2 linked regions of the Candidatus Minimicrobia sp. QA0096 genome follow. Each later gene encodes a partner of the first gene's protein in a complex. Links are inferred from orthologs where the notes say so. Each region holds a gene or a part of one and is shown on either strand. Other genes may lie near its edges. The genes, in order: nusB and rpsJ.

Evidence for each region.
Region 2: the proteins of nusB (region 1) and rpsJ are in contact, whole or in part, in a solved structure (PDB 3D3B), measured with the Escherichia coli proteins. The link is inferred for Candidatus Minimicrobia sp. QA0096 from one-to-one orthologs.

The regions. Positions count from the first base shown.
Region 1 is NZ_OZ017288.1:296,275-304,343, forward strand. Bases 5,359-8,069 are described here. They hold nusB (transcription antitermination factor NusB), read right to left. Parts: upstream 7,088-8,069; coding sequence 6,629-7,087; downstream 5,359-6,628. Other genes in these bases: AACH20_RS01625 (KH domain-containing protein), read right to left, coding at 5,359-5,363; rnc (ribonuclease III), read right to left, coding at 5,434-6,150; AACH20_RS01635 (NUDIX hydrolase), read right to left, coding at 6,151-6,648; AACH20_RS01645 (hypothetical protein), read right to left, coding at 7,112-7,258; AACH20_RS01650 (hypothetical protein), read left to right, coding at 7,394-7,918. In the rest of the region: AACH20_RS01585 (MIP/aquaporin family protein), read left to right, coding at 1-482; AACH20_RS01590 (DNA recombination protein RmuC), read right to left, coding at 535-1,605; AACH20_RS01595 (hypothetical protein), read right to left, coding at 1,624-2,118; AACH20_RS01600 (phosphatase PAP2 family protein), read right to left, coding at 2,164-2,646; AACH20_RS01610 (hypothetical protein), read right to left, coding at 2,822-3,241; tRNA (guanosine(37)-N1)-methyltransferase TrmD, read right to left, coding at 3,420-4,088; AACH20_RS01620 (hypothetical protein), read left to right, coding at 4,190-4,759; more of AACH20_RS01625, read right to left, coding at 4,974-5,358. UniProt on the Escherichia coli protein: Part of the processive rRNA transcription and antitermination complex (rrnTAC). The complex forms an RNA-chaperone ring around the RNA exit tunnel of RNA polymerase (RNAP).
Region 2 is NZ_OZ017288.1:175,427-183,705, reverse strand. What follows is about bases 2,822-5,742. They hold rpsJ (30S ribosomal protein S10), read left to right. Parts: upstream 2,822-4,083; coding sequence 4,084-4,401; downstream 4,402-5,742. Other genes in these bases: rplD (50S ribosomal protein L4), read left to right, coding at 5,608-5,742; rplC (50S ribosomal protein L3), read left to right, coding at 4,994-5,608; AACH20_RS00995 (hypothetical protein), read left to right, coding at 4,471-4,803; AACH20_RS01005 (L-lactate dehydrogenase), read left to right, coding at 3,048-3,989; AACH20_RS01010 (hypothetical protein), read right to left, coding at 2,822-2,902. In the rest of the region: tRNA guanosine(34) transglycosylase Tgt, read left to right, coding at 1-755; tuf (elongation factor Tu), read left to right, coding at 870-2,054; more of AACH20_RS01010, read right to left, coding at 2,129-2,821; more of rplD, read left to right, coding at 5,743-6,207; AACH20_RS00980 (50S ribosomal protein L23), read left to right, coding at 6,209-6,529; rplB (50S ribosomal protein L2), read left to right, coding at 6,529-7,368; rpsS (30S ribosomal protein S19), read left to right, coding at 7,375-7,641; rplV (50S ribosomal protein L22), read left to right, coding at 7,644-8,102; rpsC (30S ribosomal protein S3), read left to right, coding at 8,103-8,279. UniProt on the Escherichia coli protein: Involved in the binding of tRNA to the ribosomes. Part of the processive rRNA transcription and antitermination complex (rrnTAC). The complex forms an RNA-chaperone ring around the RNA exit tunnel of RNA polymerase (RNAP).

The sequences.
Region 1 (8,069 bases):
TCGACCAATTTACTGCATTCTCTTGGAATATCTTCGCGATGGAATTAGTCGGTACCGCTGTATTTGTATTTGGCATCGCCGCAGTATTGCAGCGCAAAGAAATCAAAGCAGCTGGTCAAGCTTTTGGAATTGGCTTAGCATTGATGATTGGTCTTGTCGTATCTGGCTCAATCTCTTCGTACATTAAAAGTACTGCTATTGCAAAAATCCAAAAAGAGCAAAGTACTGCTCAAACTGAGAAAAACGGCCGCACTTACCCACGCGAAATCTACATCTCAGGCGCAACTTTGAACCCGGCAGTTTCTTTGGCTATTACAGAGAAAACCGACTCTCAACTACGTAGCAACGGAGTATTGCCAGCTGAAGGCGAAAAAAGCTATTCACGCTTTAGCCTGGAAGTAATTGCCGCTACCCTAATCGGCGCAGCATTAGGTGGCAACCTATTTCTACTCGTCAATTACCGAAACAAAGACGAAGAATAGATTATAACTTCACAATAAAATATCCCGCTTAATCGGCGGGGTATTTTTTATGTCAATCTTCTTGAGTCGGCCGATCAATCAGCTCCGGCTGCGCCTGGTTATCGCCACCAGAAATTCGCACAACATCCTTATCGATCTTCCCCAATTCCTTGTACGTATTGTTATAATGACCAACGGTCGTACTAAGACTCTTACCCATTTTCGTCATCAACTCGTCAAACTTTTTAATATGAACGCCCAATTGACCAACTCGAACTTGAATATCCTTAGCTTGCTCTTCAATCTGCAAACTACGAAGCCCCTGAAGAACAGTCTGTAGATACGCCAAAAAACTAGTCGGACTAACAATAATCACTCGCTTATCTCGGAACGCATATTCAATCAGATCGCGACTCGAACCGCCCTGACCGACATTATTAATCAGAAGATCGTAATACAAAGATTCGCTAGGAATAAACATAAAAGCAAAGTCCATGGTGTTTTCGCGCGGACGAATATATTTACTAGTTTCGTCGATTCGCCCCTTAAGGTCAGCCTTCACCTTATTTAGCCACATTTCACGCTCAGATTTTGTCTCGGCGTTAATCATGCGATTGTAATTCTCCAAAGAAAACTTACTGTCCACCGGCAATATTTGACCCTTGTCCAGAAAAATAACCGCATCGACAACTTCCCCATCCTTGAAACGATATTGCATTTGATATTGCTTGGCTGGCAAAGCATTATCCAACACACTTTCCAGATAAAACTCCCCAAAAACCCCGCGTTGCTTTGGGTTTTGCAGCACGTTTTGCAAGGTTTTCAGATCAGTTGCCACATCAACCACACGCTTATTAGTCTCATCCAATTTCGCCAATCGCTGCGTCACGTCAGCCACCAACTTCGCGCTTTCTGACAATTGTTTCTGTACGGAAGTCTGGACTTGCGCATTGCTTCGCTCCAACTTATCGCTAACGGATTCGTTCAGTTTTGCAATAGTCCGCCCCAATTCCACGACATCGGTTTTAATTAGCTCGACGGATGATTGATTTTTTAGCTCACTGATTTTTGATTGCAGGACAAATAAAGTCGCACCCAAACCAATAGTAATAACAATTAAGAGAATAATGATAATGATTTCCATACACTTAGTGTACAGTGATTATAGCGCCAAGACAACTCGTGCTAAGATTGCGAATAAAGTCATAAATAAAATTACTGCGCCGTTGCCACGAATTCTATTTAACCAGATTAACGACAAATATACCAAAACTGTCGCCAAAACTACCCATAGCAATGACAAAATCCAAGATCCGCCAGCCCATAATGTAGCACCCCACAATGACACAGTTGCCGCGATCACTACTAGCAGAGGTCGCTTGATGTCAAATACCGCCAACACTGGAACTAGCATAATTCCCGCCAAAACCAACGCGACGTAAGATGCGATGCTTGTGCTGTTTGCGCAAATAGAAATATGCTCAGCGTTCGCGCAAAATACGGGTGTAATCATAAATTTATCAAACGCAAGTGCCAGCAACCAAATAGCCACGCCGCTAGCAACTAAAATCGCCAAAATCCTCAAGAAAACTCGCCTTGAAAATGGATATGTGTAATCTGATATTTCTTCACGGAAAATAGCCGACAATAATTTCATACGTAAATTGTAACGTAAACTTGTCAATATTGCAAATGTATATACTTAAATATTATGTTTTTTCAGGAGATTCATCGGTTTATACCAAATAATCCCTACGCAGGCAATCAATAATCCGCCAATAACGTCAAGTGGCGTATGCACCAGAGCGATAACCCGACCAACACATATTAAGATTGTCATAACCAAACAAACAACAGCCAACCGCCAACTCTTTGCTCCGAAAAATACCGCCAAAGTAATTGCCATTGTAAATAGCGCGTGATCGGACGGAAAACCCGGATTATTAAGGAATGACGCACCAGCAGACACTCCCAGAATCTCGAACGGGCGCATCTGATCTGGTTGATAAATTGACCCGATAATTTTTGCCGCCACGTAAGCAGTCAAACCAGCCATCAACACCTGACTATAAACTTGATATTTCTCTTTATTTGGCACCAATTTTATCAGCGCGTACACACCAATTAGCACGACCGGCACCACTAGTCCGTCAGCAATTAGCTTCACGATCCATTGCAAATCCATACTACCAGTATATCGCGTCAATGCTAGTCAGTAAACGCTTGCGGAAATCATTTTTCTATAGTACAATTGTGTTTGCCGTTGGGATGTCGCCAAGCGGTAAGGCAGCGGGTTCTGGTCCCGCCATTCGGGGGTTCGAATCCCTCCATCCCAGCCAAGTTTGAAATTTAGCAGCCAATTATTTGGCTGTTTTTTTCGTCGATAAATTTGCACAGATCAACAAAGACCACATCACGAATACCAGAAAAATCGCAGCCACATTATTCACATTCTTTATCGTTGCACCAAATATCACTGCCGCGTGCCCATTCGCAAACGCCAAAAAACTAATTACCGTCATAATCCCCAAACTCAAAAAACCAGCCACTCTGCTCGTCAGAGTAATTCTTTTTGATATATTCATATCAATCAAAAACGGCAACGATATTAGCTCAACAACTACCAATATTATCACAATCGGAAGGCTTAAATATGGCATAATCCCTACAGAAGTAAGGACCGCAGAAAACTTCTCAAACGTAAATAATTGACATAATAATGGCACCATTATTAATAGTCCTGCAATCAATTTAACAATTTTATTCACTTTTCTAGACATAATTTCAGTATAGCTTGCGCGTCAAAAAAGCTCAAGCTTGTTGTATTTTTTACGAAAGCACTTGCACTTTTTATAAAAACGTCATAAAGTTAAATCAGCGAACGTTACAAAAATAAACACCATAAAACAGTATCTTTCGCTCTACGACAAATCCACCACAACTTAAAATACCCCGTCTCTATGGGGTATTTTTCTTTGTTAATATTCGAGACTGCTCGGCACGCCACTCTGCTATTTTTCCGTGATGACCACTTAACAATACGTCCGGCACACGTAAACCTTTAAACTCCTCAGGTCGTGTATATTGTGGAAATTCCAACGTTTCTCCATCTGAAAAACTCTCAATTTCCGCAGATTTTTCACCGCCCAAAACTCCAGGAATCAACCTAACAATAGAATCAATCATCATCATTGCCGCCAGCTCTCCGCCCGTCAGCACAAAATCGCCAATACTCCATTGCTCGTCGACCAACTCCAAAATTCGCTCATCGACACCCTCGTATCGCCCGCAAATGAATATCACACCCCTGTCATCATCTGCTTCCTGCTGAGCCTTGGCCTGCTTCCAGCGCTGCCCGCGCGGACTCATTAATACCACCTTCGCTGTTTCATCTTGAGATTTAGCAAATTCTACCGCTTTCCATAACGGCTCAATCATAAGAAGCATCCCGTCGCCGCCGCCATACGGCGTGTCATCTACCTGACGCCGCGGGGCCAAACCAAACTCCCGCAGATTCACCGTCGCAAGCTCCACAATACCGTCTTTTTGTGCCTTCCACATCATGGAGTTGTTAAAAACTCCCGTCATCATTTCCGGAAAAAGCGTAATTACTTGAAATTTTCTCATCTGTTACAGTGTAGCAAGTATTGACTTTTTTGTCCAGGTATGATATATATCAGCTTTTGTTCAACCGAACAGAAGTAGATCCTAGACAAGAAGGATGCATCATGCACAAGGACGCTGAATCATGGGAAATGACTCTCGCGGAATGCGGTCTGCTAGCTTACTCTATCGTGGAGGAAGCACCCGACGGGCATGTCTCTGTCACTATCACTGCCTCGGTCTCTATGGAGCCAAACGCCTCCAACGAGCAGTCGGAGGAAGCGGCACTGGAGATTTTGTCCGGATGCGAGATTAGCTCCGTTTGGTGGGCGGACGATGGCTATGGTCTAGCACTAAACTCTCTGTACGATGACTGTACCATCACCGTCTATGACGGCACCGAATGGTATGATCTCGACGAAGAGAGGGACGCGGAGTCTGTCCAGCTCGACCAGGAGTTCGGGGAGATCTTCTGGGAAGGTTATCCCGAAATTTATCTGTACAACTTCCTCGATGAAGCTGTTGGAGGCGAGCTTGCGAACGTCTTTCTTAAGCACGCCTCCCCTGGAGTCTGTCTACGCCGTGTCTACGATACTGAGAAGTGCAAAATGCACCTCCCTCAGAGGGTCGAAAATAGCTTCCACGAGCTGTGGAACAATGCGACCCCAGCGTGGAGTATTCGTTCCCGCAACTAGGGCCTAAAGCCCGCTGAGAATAGCTCGTTGAGACATTAAGTCTCAGCTTGAGCCTCTCGGCGGGCTATTTTCATGTCTTTTTACAGAAATTATTCCCCACCAAAAAACCGCCCCAGTAAGGACGGTTTTTTAGCACAAATAAGGCTCTCAATGGTTACCCATTGTCTCGCATAGAGCTGTTCTCGCATAATGTCTGTGCTTGAACTGGTTTTAATTATATATCAAGATCGTCGAGTTCTGCAAGCTCTTTTCTGGTGCTTTCTGCGTAAGATGATTCATTTTCCACAGTTTCATCTGTTGAGTTATCCACAGAAGCATTACCATTATAATCATTTTCTTCACGCTCACCAGAAAAACCATCATTGTTAACGATCTTCAAGTTATATCGAGCGTCATTCTTTGCACCCAAGGCTCGCAGAAGTGTACGCAAACTCTGTGCCGTACTACCACGCTTACCAATAACTCGACCCAAATCCGCCGGATTAACTGTCAATGTTAGTAAAACGCCCTTTTCATCAATTGTTCGGTCTACTACGACGTCTTCTGGATGTCCAACCAACGCCTTTACAGTATATTCTACAAACTGCTGATCTATTGTTGACATTCTGCCCCTCCTCCTGGAATTAAACTGTATTTTCATTATACACGAGCAGTTTACGCCGTGCAAACTTTAATTATTTCTCGCCAGATTCTTTATATTTAGCAATTGCAGCACGAGCAGCTTGCTGTTGGGCGACTTGCTTTGACGGACCAATACCTCGCCCCATCATATTATCGCCAACAAAAACCCCAAGGGTAAAGACCTTATCGTGATCTGGACCTTCTTCGCTCAGGACTTTATATACCGGCGTTTGATTGTCAACTCGCTGAGAAATCTCCTGCAAATACGACTTCGGATCACGCCAACTGCCCGACTCCAAAATTCCATCTAATTTAACTATGATATGCTTGTGAATAAAATCGCGAGCATCGTCAAAGCCACGCTCCAAATAAATAGCGCCAATTACTGCCTCAAACGCATTAGCTAAAATCTGTAAATGCGCTCGTTCCGAGCCATTTTTCTCACCCTTTGACATACGAATTAGCGGACCATAACCTAATTTATCGCCAGCGTCACCAATACTTTCCGTTCGTACCAAAGCTGCCCGCCAAGCAGTCAAAATTCCCTCTGGCTCAGAAAAATGCGTAAACAAATATTCCGTTACTGCCAATTCCAAAACCGCATCACCTAAGAATTCCAAGCGCTCATTGTGGTGATGGACGGATTTTCGATGCTCATTGACATAACTGCGGTGAGTCAAAGCCGTGATTAGCAAATCCAAATTCTCAAACTCAAAACCTAATTTTTCGCGCGCAAATTCTTGATATGGCGTAGTGTTCATTCCGTTCATTTATAAATTCTCCTGTCTAATTCGTTTCATCGCCAAAAGAATCAGCTTGCCAATATCTTCATATTCAACTTCATCCAGCGCCTCATGAAAACTAAACCATTTAAGACCATTCATCCACTCTTCCTTTTGGAGTTTCTCATTAGGATCCAATGCCTTAACTAGATAAACTTGCGTTGTCATCAATACCAATTTATCGATTCGACGATAACGAAAATTTACCTTGCCCAGCCAGCCGTGCAGTTCAATTTTCTTCAATCCAGTTTCCTCGCCGATTTCCCTACGAGCCGTCACCTGAGCCGTTTCACCTGGCTCAATATGACCTTTGGGAATTGTCCAGCGGTCGCGAGCGTCTTGATATAGCAAAAATTCCGCCTCGCCCTTTTTATTACGACGAAAAATCACGCCACCAGCGGTTGGCTCGCGTACAATTTCCTGAATCAATGGCTTCTTGCTGCCACTAAAATATTTTTTTATCTTATCAAAGTTGCTTGTTCTCACTGTCGGACTCCTCCACGAGAGTACGGAGTGCCGTGCCAAGCACGCCATTCACAAACTTACCCGAGTTATCCGAACCGAACGCTTTTGCTAATTCTACAGCTTCGTTAATCACCACTTTTGGCGGAACGGTATCTGCGCAATATAGCAATTCATATAAACCAATTCTAAGTACTGCCCGATCAATTCGCGGCAACTGACTGATAGGCCATTCTGGCGCCAATGGCTGCAATTTCTCATCCAATTGACTCTGCGTCGAAAGTACGCCGCTGATCAAATTATCAATAAATTCAATATCGTCAACTGATGATTTATATTCAGCCAAATTACGCTTTAAAATAGTCTTATAGTCAACATCGCTATCGCCAACCTCTTTGCGAAATTCATGTTCATAAAGTGTTTGCAGTGCGACAATTCGTCCCAAATGACGGTTTGATGCCATTATTAAGCGTCCTGTTCGTAATTATTATTTTGTTGTTTTACCAGTTTCACGCTTGGTTGTCTTCACTTTAACTGGTGAAGTTGCATTAACGCGACGTGCCAATTTTAATACCAAATGACTGCGACGAAGACCAGTTTTACGTGGGCTACTCTGTTTCTTAGGTTGTGCCATAATTTATTCTCCTCTTTTAGGTTGTCATAAAACTTACGTACCATTATACCTTTTTTATTGGACAATCTCAAGAGCTTGTCTACAAATTAGATAATAATATTGACTTTTTATGTCGTTTATGGTAATATAGCAAACATGAACACGGAACGATTTACATCACAAAACAACAATGAAGACGACAGACCTGTAATAGAAATACCAAAATCTGTAGTTAAAATCGGTGCAGTAGCATTAGCCACGCTAGGCGTAGCTGGAGTTGCAAACGCCCTAGGCTTATTCCATAGCCCTAAATCACCAGAAAAAGGACCAAGCCCTGCCCACCAAGTAGCTCAAGTTGTAGAGGATTATAGCAATGGAATCATCACGGAGCTACCGGAAGATACAGAAATTCACACCGTCACACTTGAAGAGGGAGAAAATCCGACTTCGGTGGCTGAAACAGCCATGGAAGAATACAACGAGGAAAATCCTGAAAATAAGATAGACCCTAATGAGGCAAGAAGCTCCATATATGAAACTGGCATTAGCATGAAAGAACTCTACAAAGATGAGACGGGCAATACAGAGATCCGACCAGGAACTACCGTCAACATCGCCATAGGTGACATAAACGGTGACGGAAAGCCAAGCATAGCCATAACAGGAATAGAAGCGAAGTAGACTGTTTCCTAGACTACAATATTCACCAGCTTACCTGAAACATAAACCATCTTTTTAGGTGGTTTATTGTTTATGAATTTCTGGACATTCTCATCAGCCAGAGCCGCTTCCTCAACACTCTGCCTATCTACATCACTCGGCAGTTCAAGTT
Region 2 (8,279 bases), 120 kb from region 1 along the record:
TCACGCCAGAATTGTCCATGCAAATTCAGGCTGGAATTGGCGCTGATATTACTTTTGCGTTTGATGAATTGACCTCTTTGATTGATCCGTACGAATATCAAGTTGAGGCGCTAGCCAGGACGCATGCTTGGGCAGAAAGAAGTTTGGCGGAAGTTAAGCGCTTAAGGGCGGCTCGTCCAGATAAGCCATATCAAGCTTTATTTGGAGTTTTGCAAGGCGCGAATTACGAGGATTTGCGAAAGCAGACTGCCGAGTTTTTGGGCGCAATGGATTTTGATGGCTATGGAATTGGTGGCGCACTGGAAAAGGAAACTATGGCGCAAACGATTCAGTGGGTCAATCAAATTCTGCCTGAAAATAAACCACGTCATTTACTGGGAATTTCCGAGCCTGATGATATTTTTGCGGCAATTGAGCAGGGAATTGACACCTTTGACTGTGTGAGCCCAACGCGAGTAGCTAGGAACGGCGCCGCGTATACGCCGTTTGGTCGGGTCAATGTGCGTGGTCGAAAATACCGTGAGATGTTTGCGCCAATTATGGACGATTGCGATTGCTATACTTGCAAAAATTACACGGCGGCTTATCTCTGTCATCTTTTGCACGCCCGCGAGTCGTTGGCTGGAACGTTGTTGTCAATTCACAACGAGCGATTTATCGTTAAGTTGGTTGATGATATTCGAGCCAGCTTGGAGGATGGAACTTTTTACGAGTTTCGCGATTCGTTCTTGGCGAAGTATTATAGTAAGAAATAAGCTATTTACAACTGATTGGAAAATCGTTATAATTAAACTCATACGCCGTGAGGTCTTTTTTATGGACTGTACCCGCGTGAAAAATAATAATTAAATTAAGGAGAACTTCTACAAATGGCAGATGCATTTGACCGAAGCAAACCGCACGTTAACGTTGGTACAATGGGCCACGTTGACCACGGTAAGACTACGCTGACTGCTGCGATTACTGCAGTGTTGGCAAAGCGCCTACCAAGCGCAGTTAACAAACCTGTTGCGTACGACCAGATCGACAACGCACCAGAAGAGAAGCAACGTGGTATTACTATCGCGTCTTCACACCAAGAGTATGAATCAAAGAATCGTCACTATGCACACGTTGACATGCCAGGACACGCTGACTACGTCAAGAACATGATCACCGGTGCTGCTCAGGTTGACGGTGCGGTATTGGTTATCGCTGCAACTGACGGCCCAATGCCTCAGACTCGTGAGCACGTTTTGCTTGCAAAGCAGGTTGGTGTGCCAAAGATCGTTGTCTTCTTGAACAAGATGGACATGGCTGACGAAGAAATGGTTGAGCTGATCGAAGAAGAAGTCCGCGAACTTCTTGAAAAGAACGGCTTCGACAAAGACGCTCCAATCATCAAGGGTTCTGCTCTTAAGGCTCTTGAAGGTGAAGAGAAATACGAAGACGCTATTATGGAATTGGTTGACGCAATGGACAGCTACATTCCAGAGCCAGCACGTGACATGGACAAACCATTCATTATGCCAATTGAGGACGTCTTCTCAATTAAGGGTCGTGGTACAGTAGCAACTGGTCGTATCGAGCAGGGTGTTGTTAAATTGAACGACGAAGTTGAAATCGTTGGTTTGAAGCCAACTCAGAAGTCAGTTGTAACTGGTATTGAGGCCTTCAAGAAATCTCTTGACCAAGGTCAAGCAGGTGACAACGCAGGTGTCTTGCTACGCGGTATTGAGCGCAGCGACATTGAGCGTGGTCAAGTTTTGGCAAAGCCAGGCACAATTACTCCACATACTGAGTTTGAAGCTGAAGTTTACATCTTGAAGAAGGAAGAGGGCGGTCGCCACACTCCATTCTCAAAGGGCTACAAGCCACAGTTCTACTTCCGCACAACTGACGTTACTGGTGAAGTTGAATTGCCAGCTGACAAAGAAATGGTTATGCCAGGCGACACTGTAACCTTCAAGGTTAAGTTGCTTGCACCAATCGCTATGGAGCAAGGTTTGAACTTTGCTATCCGCGAAGGTGGCCGTACAGTTGGTGCTGGTGTTGTTACAAAGATTAACAAATAATCTTGATAACACAAGCCTAATTAAATCCCCCGAACTTTCGGGGGATTTTTTGATACCACTGCGATAATGTATGTCTAATGAGTGAACCTTGTGTCAAAACATTCTTTAGAAGTACCAAGCGTATAGTGAGGATAATATGGGCTATTGTTATTGTCTTCCTCGTTGACAGATGTAGTCTTTGTGATTTCCAAAGCAACCTTCTCTCCGTCTATTGTTGTCATAAATTGAGGAAGGCAGAGGTATTGCTCATTTTCGCTGCGTGAAGAAGATACAGGCTTAGTGAATTGCCCTACGCTGCTTTTCTTCTCTCGGCATTCAGTCATATTCTTTCCGATTTCGGTTGGAATATAATACTCATACTCCATTGCTAATGTTCTTGTCTTGTTCATTAGGTCTGAGATCTCAGGTTTTCTTCGTCCATGAGTTTGTTCGGTGAAGTCGATATCTTCGAATGTGAAGAAAACCACATCGTTTCCATCGCAAATATACATTGAACAGTTTGCCTTTTCAGGGAATCCGTCGTAGGTTCTTGCTGTACAGTTAGCTATAAATCCTTCGCGGGTTCCGTTCTCCGAATAGTACATTGAGTTCTTTTCTATATCTATTTTTCCCGCAGAATCGTCTTTTTTATTTTGTGACGGATTCCCGGTATTGCTATTTTCTGGCTGAGATGTAGTAGTTTCAGAGTCGCCATATGGGGCTGAACTTGAGCTTCCAGCATCAACTCCTTTTTCGCCTGCGCATCCAGCCAATACACACGATGGTAATAAAGCTAGCATTGCAAGTGCTCGATATACTTTTGCAGTATCGACGCGTGGCGCTTTTTCTGCAAACATTCTTTTTTCCATATATCCTCCCGTTGATAATATGTAAAAGTTAATAAATTGCCAATATTATACATATTTTTTGCTGTAAAGTAAAGTTAATTGACAAAGCGGTAATGTTTATGGCAGAATAAAAACATCTAATATAAAACAGAAAAAGGAGATTTTGGTGAATAAACAGAAATTGCTAATTGTTGGCGGCGGTGGAATGGTCGGTGCGACGGCGGCTTATGCGTGTGCATTGCGTAGTGTCATCGAAGAGATTGTGTTGATTGACCGCAGTGAGGATTTGGCTTGGGGTCAAGCAGCCGACATTAATGACGCGATGGGAATTGACAGGAATGTCGTGGTTCATACGGGAAATTATTCTGATATCAATGACGATGATATCGTTGTGATTACTGCAGGTGCGCCGCAACTTCCTGGTCAGACTCGGTTGGAGTTGATTGACGTTAATGCGAAAATTATGCGTGATATTGTGAAAAACATTATGGCGAATGGCGCGAAGCCGTATTTGGTGATTGTCAGTAATCCGGTTGATGTTCTGACTTACGTGGCGCTTAAGGAATCTGGTTTGCCGAAAAATCGCGTGTTTGGGACGGGCACGACGCTTGATACTTCGCGTTTGAAGTCGTATTTGGCGGACGCATTCAATGTCGACAGTAAAGCGGTTGATGCTTATATTCTGGGCGAGCATGGCGATTCATCATTTTCGACAATTGAAACGGCGCAAATTGGTGAAGTGCCGATTAAGGAATATCCTGGCTTTACAGAGGAAATGATTGACGGAATTGAGCAGAGGGTTCGCGACCGAGCGTATCGGGTGATTGAAACAAAGAAATCAACGTATTTTGCAATTGGGTTTGTTGTGTCTAAGATTGTTTCGGCGCTCCGAAAATCGACGCACACTGTTTATCCTGTTTGCTCTTTGGCTGAAGGTGAATATGGCTTGAATAATGTTGTACTTGGATTGCCATCGACAATCAGTAGCGACGGCGTGAAGATTTTAGCAGGCTATCCACTTACCGAGCGAGAAAAAGAATCGTTGAATAAATCCGCTGGAATTATTGCGGAAATGATTTCTCATCTTGATAAAGCGGAAAATTGCTGATATAATCGCATAGTTAATAATAATTTATCTCGAGAACTCGATTGACTATAAATAGGACAATTAGAGGTTACGAGATCGCACACAAGGAGGAGCTATGGCTCAAGATACAGGAATTAAAATCCGTATTCGTCTGAAGGCTTATGACCACAAAGTCATCGACCAATCAGCAAAACAAATTATCGACACCGCAATTCGCACGGGTGCTAACGTGGCTGGTCCAGTACCTTTGCCAACTCGCCGCAGCACTTACACCGTCGTAAAGAGTCCGCACGTTTACAAAACTGGTGGTGAATCTTACGAGCGCCGCGTCCACAAGCGTCTGATTGACATTACAAACGCTACACCAAAGACGATTGATAGCTTGCAGAACTTGAATTTGCCAGCTGGCGTTGACGCTGAAATTCGTATGTAATTTAACGATATATAAAATTTCCGCCTCTTGAATGGGGCGGATTTTTTGTGCTATAATTCCATTCAGCTTATGACAAAACAAAAAACTCGTACTTATGCTCGCAATCGCTCGAAGTCTAGCGAGCTGTTTAGTCGCAAAGGTCGCGAACGTATTTATGATAATGACGGCTCATTTTTCTTGAAATTGGTGGTTTTTGTGATATTAAGTGCACTGTGGCTTCGTCTAAAAAATCCAGTTGAGATGGGCGGCTTGGTCGTTCAGGCTATTCCCGTCGGTCTATTTATTGCGTTGCTGCTGGTATTAAAGATTGAGAAATACCAATTCAACCGGAAAATTTGGTATGTCACGATAATTTTCATGGCAATTTTGACTTCGTTTACGCCGGTTGGCGTGATGATTTAGAGCCTGTCTTTTATTGACAATAATATACATAACGTGCTATAGTGAGGAAGTAATTTCTATTACGCGTAATATCAACTGTTCTCCTTGATGAATGAGCAGGTCTGGTTATGAGCGAATGTTTACATTTAACGTTCTCCCAGAATCCAGAAACCGCACGTCATCAGGAGTATTTAAGTGGGAGTGAGGAAAAGTGAAAACACTTCTCGGTACCAAACTTGGTATGACCCAGCTCTTGGCTGAAGACGGCAAAGCCATTCCGGTAACGCTGATCCAAGCCGGCCCTGTCACCGTGACTCAGGTGAAGACTGTCGAAACCGACGGTTACAATGCGGTGCAGGTAGCTTTTGGAGAGGGTAAGAACCTGAGCAAGGCCGTGGCTGGACACGTTAAGCCAGCCCAAGTGACCCCGAAACATATTCGGGAATTCCGTGTCGACCAGATTCCAGAGGATCTGAAAGTTGGCAGTGAAATTAATGTTTCCGCGTTTGAAGTCGGCGATTTTGTCGATGCAACCGGAACCAGCAAAGGTAAAGGTTTCGCTGGAACCATTAAACGCCACAACTTTAAGCGTCATCGTAAGACGCACGGTGGTAAGGGTAATACTCGTAAGCCAGGTTCAATTGGCTCGATGTATCCACAAAAAGTCTTCAAGGGTAAGACGATGGCTGGCCATATGGGTCACGAACGTGTTACTGTCAAGAACTTGGAAGTGGCATATGTTGATCCAGAGACCAATCTAATCGGGGTTAAGGGCGCTGTTCCTGGACCACGAAAGGGGCTGATTATTTTAGGAGGTAACAAGTAATGGCAGATTCAACCAAACTTCCTAAAGACATTTTTGCTGTGGAAGTGCCAAATCACGAATTGTTGAAATTGGCATATGACAGCTACTTGGCAAACGCACGCCTAGCTAGCGCTACAACCAAGCAGCGCGGCGAAGTTTCTGGTGGTGGTAAAAAACCATGGAAGCAAAAGGGAACTGGTCGAGCACGTTTCGGCTCAAGCCGTAACCCAATCTGGCGCGGCGGTGGTGTAGTATTTGGCCCACGCGGCAACGAAAACTACACTAAAAAATTGTCAAAGACTGCTAAGAAAGTGGCAGTTCGCCAAGCTTTGACCGTAGCTAACGAAGCTAAGAAAATTGTCGTTAAAGATGTTAAGACTACTGGCAAAACCAAGGAAGTCGCAACATTCCTAGCAGACAACAAGTTCGAGCGCCGTGTTCTGATCGTTGTAGATGAGAAGACGCCAGAACTTATGCGTGCTACAAACAATATTCAGAACGTTTTGGTGGTTCGCGCTAATTATCTAAGCGTTTATCACATTCTGAATGCGGATACAATCGTTATAACACCGAAAGCTCTACCTGTAATTACTGCATGGTTGGGTAAGGAGGAAGCGTAATATGAAACAGACGATTATTATCCCACGCGTTAGTGAAAAGGCTTACGCACAGAGCGCCAACGGTGTATACGTGCTACGCGTTCCACTTAACTTGAATAAGAACGAAATCAAATCAGCTGTAGAAGCGCAATTTGGCGTTACTGTAGTTAAGGTTAAAACCTTAGTACAAGACGGCAAGGCTGTACGCTTCTCACGAGGCAAGAATCGTTATCCTGGCACAACAACGCGCAAGGATTGGAAGAAGGCTTACGTGACGCTGAAAGAAGGCGATAAGCTCGATGTGTTTGACGCAGTAGAGCAGCAGATGGAGGAGACCAAGTAATGCCAGTGAAAGCTTACAATCCAACCACTCCTGCTCGTCGCGGCATGACGAGTCAGGATTTGTCAGACATTACAACAAGAAAACCTCTTAAAAGTCTGATTAAAGCTAAGAAGCAAAATGCCGGTCGCAACAACCAAGGTCGAATTACTGTTCGTCATCGCGGAGGCGGCGTTCGTCGTCACTACCGCTTGGTGAACCACAATTTGCCAGCAGGCTTGACCTTGACGATTGAAGAAATCGAATACGATCCAAACCGCTCAGCTCGTATTGCTCGAGTTAAGGATCAGTACAATTTGTACCACTATATCCTAGCTGACACCTCAATGGTTAAGGGTAAAACTATCCGAACTGGCGAAGAAGCTCCAATTGAGGCTTCAAACCGCTTGCCATTGTCAGTTATTCCTGTTGGTACGATGATTTACGCTATTGAGTTGACTGCTGGTAAGGGCGCACAAATGGTACGCGCTGCTGGTGCTAAAGCTCAGTTGATGGCGAAAGAAGGCAACTACGCAACTATCAAATTGCCATCTGGCGAAGTTCGCAAAGTTCGTTTGGAAGCTACCGCTGCTATCGGTGTAGTCGGTAACGTCCAGCACCAAAATGTTAAGATCGGTTCAGCTGGTCGTAAACGTCGCAAGGGTATTCGCCCAACCGTTCGTGGTGTTGTTATGAACGCCGCAGACCACCCACATGGTGGTGGTGACGGTGGTCGCCACGGTACTGGTAAAGCACCACGTACTCCTTGGGGTCAATTGACATTAGGTTATCGAACTCGTCGCCGTAAAGGCTCGAATAAATTAATCGTACGCACGCGTCACGACGCGAAGAGGAAGAGGTAAATCACGATGAGTCGTTCATTAAAGAAAGGTCCATTCGTCGATGTAAAGCTAGCAAAGAAAATTGCTGCTCTTAGCCTTGACGATCGAACCGTTATCAAAACGTGGGCGCGCGCTTCGACTATTACACCAGAGATGGTTGGTCGAACGATTGCTGTTCACAACGGTAGAGTGCACGTACCCGTGCTGATTACCGAAAACATGGTTGGTCATAAGCTCGGTGAGTTTAGTCCAACTCGTAAATTCCGTAAACACGGTGGAAAGGATAAGAAGTAATCATGGCTGATACAACTTATACTGTCCGTGCTTACGCTAAAGGTGTTGATCAGGCACCACGTAAGGTAAGTCTAGTCGCAGCCTTGGTGCGAGGTCGTACTGTAGCTGATGCTCTAGTTATCTTAGAGCACGTTCCAAAGCGCGCTGCTAGCCCAGTTAAAAAGGCTATCGAAAGCGCTAAGGCAAACGCCATTAACAACCACGGCTTGGACGCTAAAAGCTTGGTAATTACTACTTTGAGCGTTACTACTGGTACACGTTTGCGTCGCTTTAAGCCTGCATCACGTGGCCGCGCTTTGCCATTCCAGAAAAAGACTTCAAATATTTTGGTTGAAGTAACTGGCACGGAAAAGCCAAAGAAAGCGCCTGCAAAAAAGGCCGAAGCTAAGGCAGAAGCAAAAACCGCTAAGCCTGCAGCTAAAAAAGCCGCTAAACCGGCAGCAAAAAAGGAGGAGAAGTAAATGGGTCAAAAAGTGAATCCAATCAATTTCCGCCTACAGGTCAATAAGAACTGGAGCTCTCGTTGGTTTACGGCCAATAAAAAAGAGTTTGCAGAGGCGATTCGTCAGGACCACGAAATCCGCGAGTTGATTGAAAAGAAATTTGCCTCACGCCCAACTATCAATCGCATTGAGATT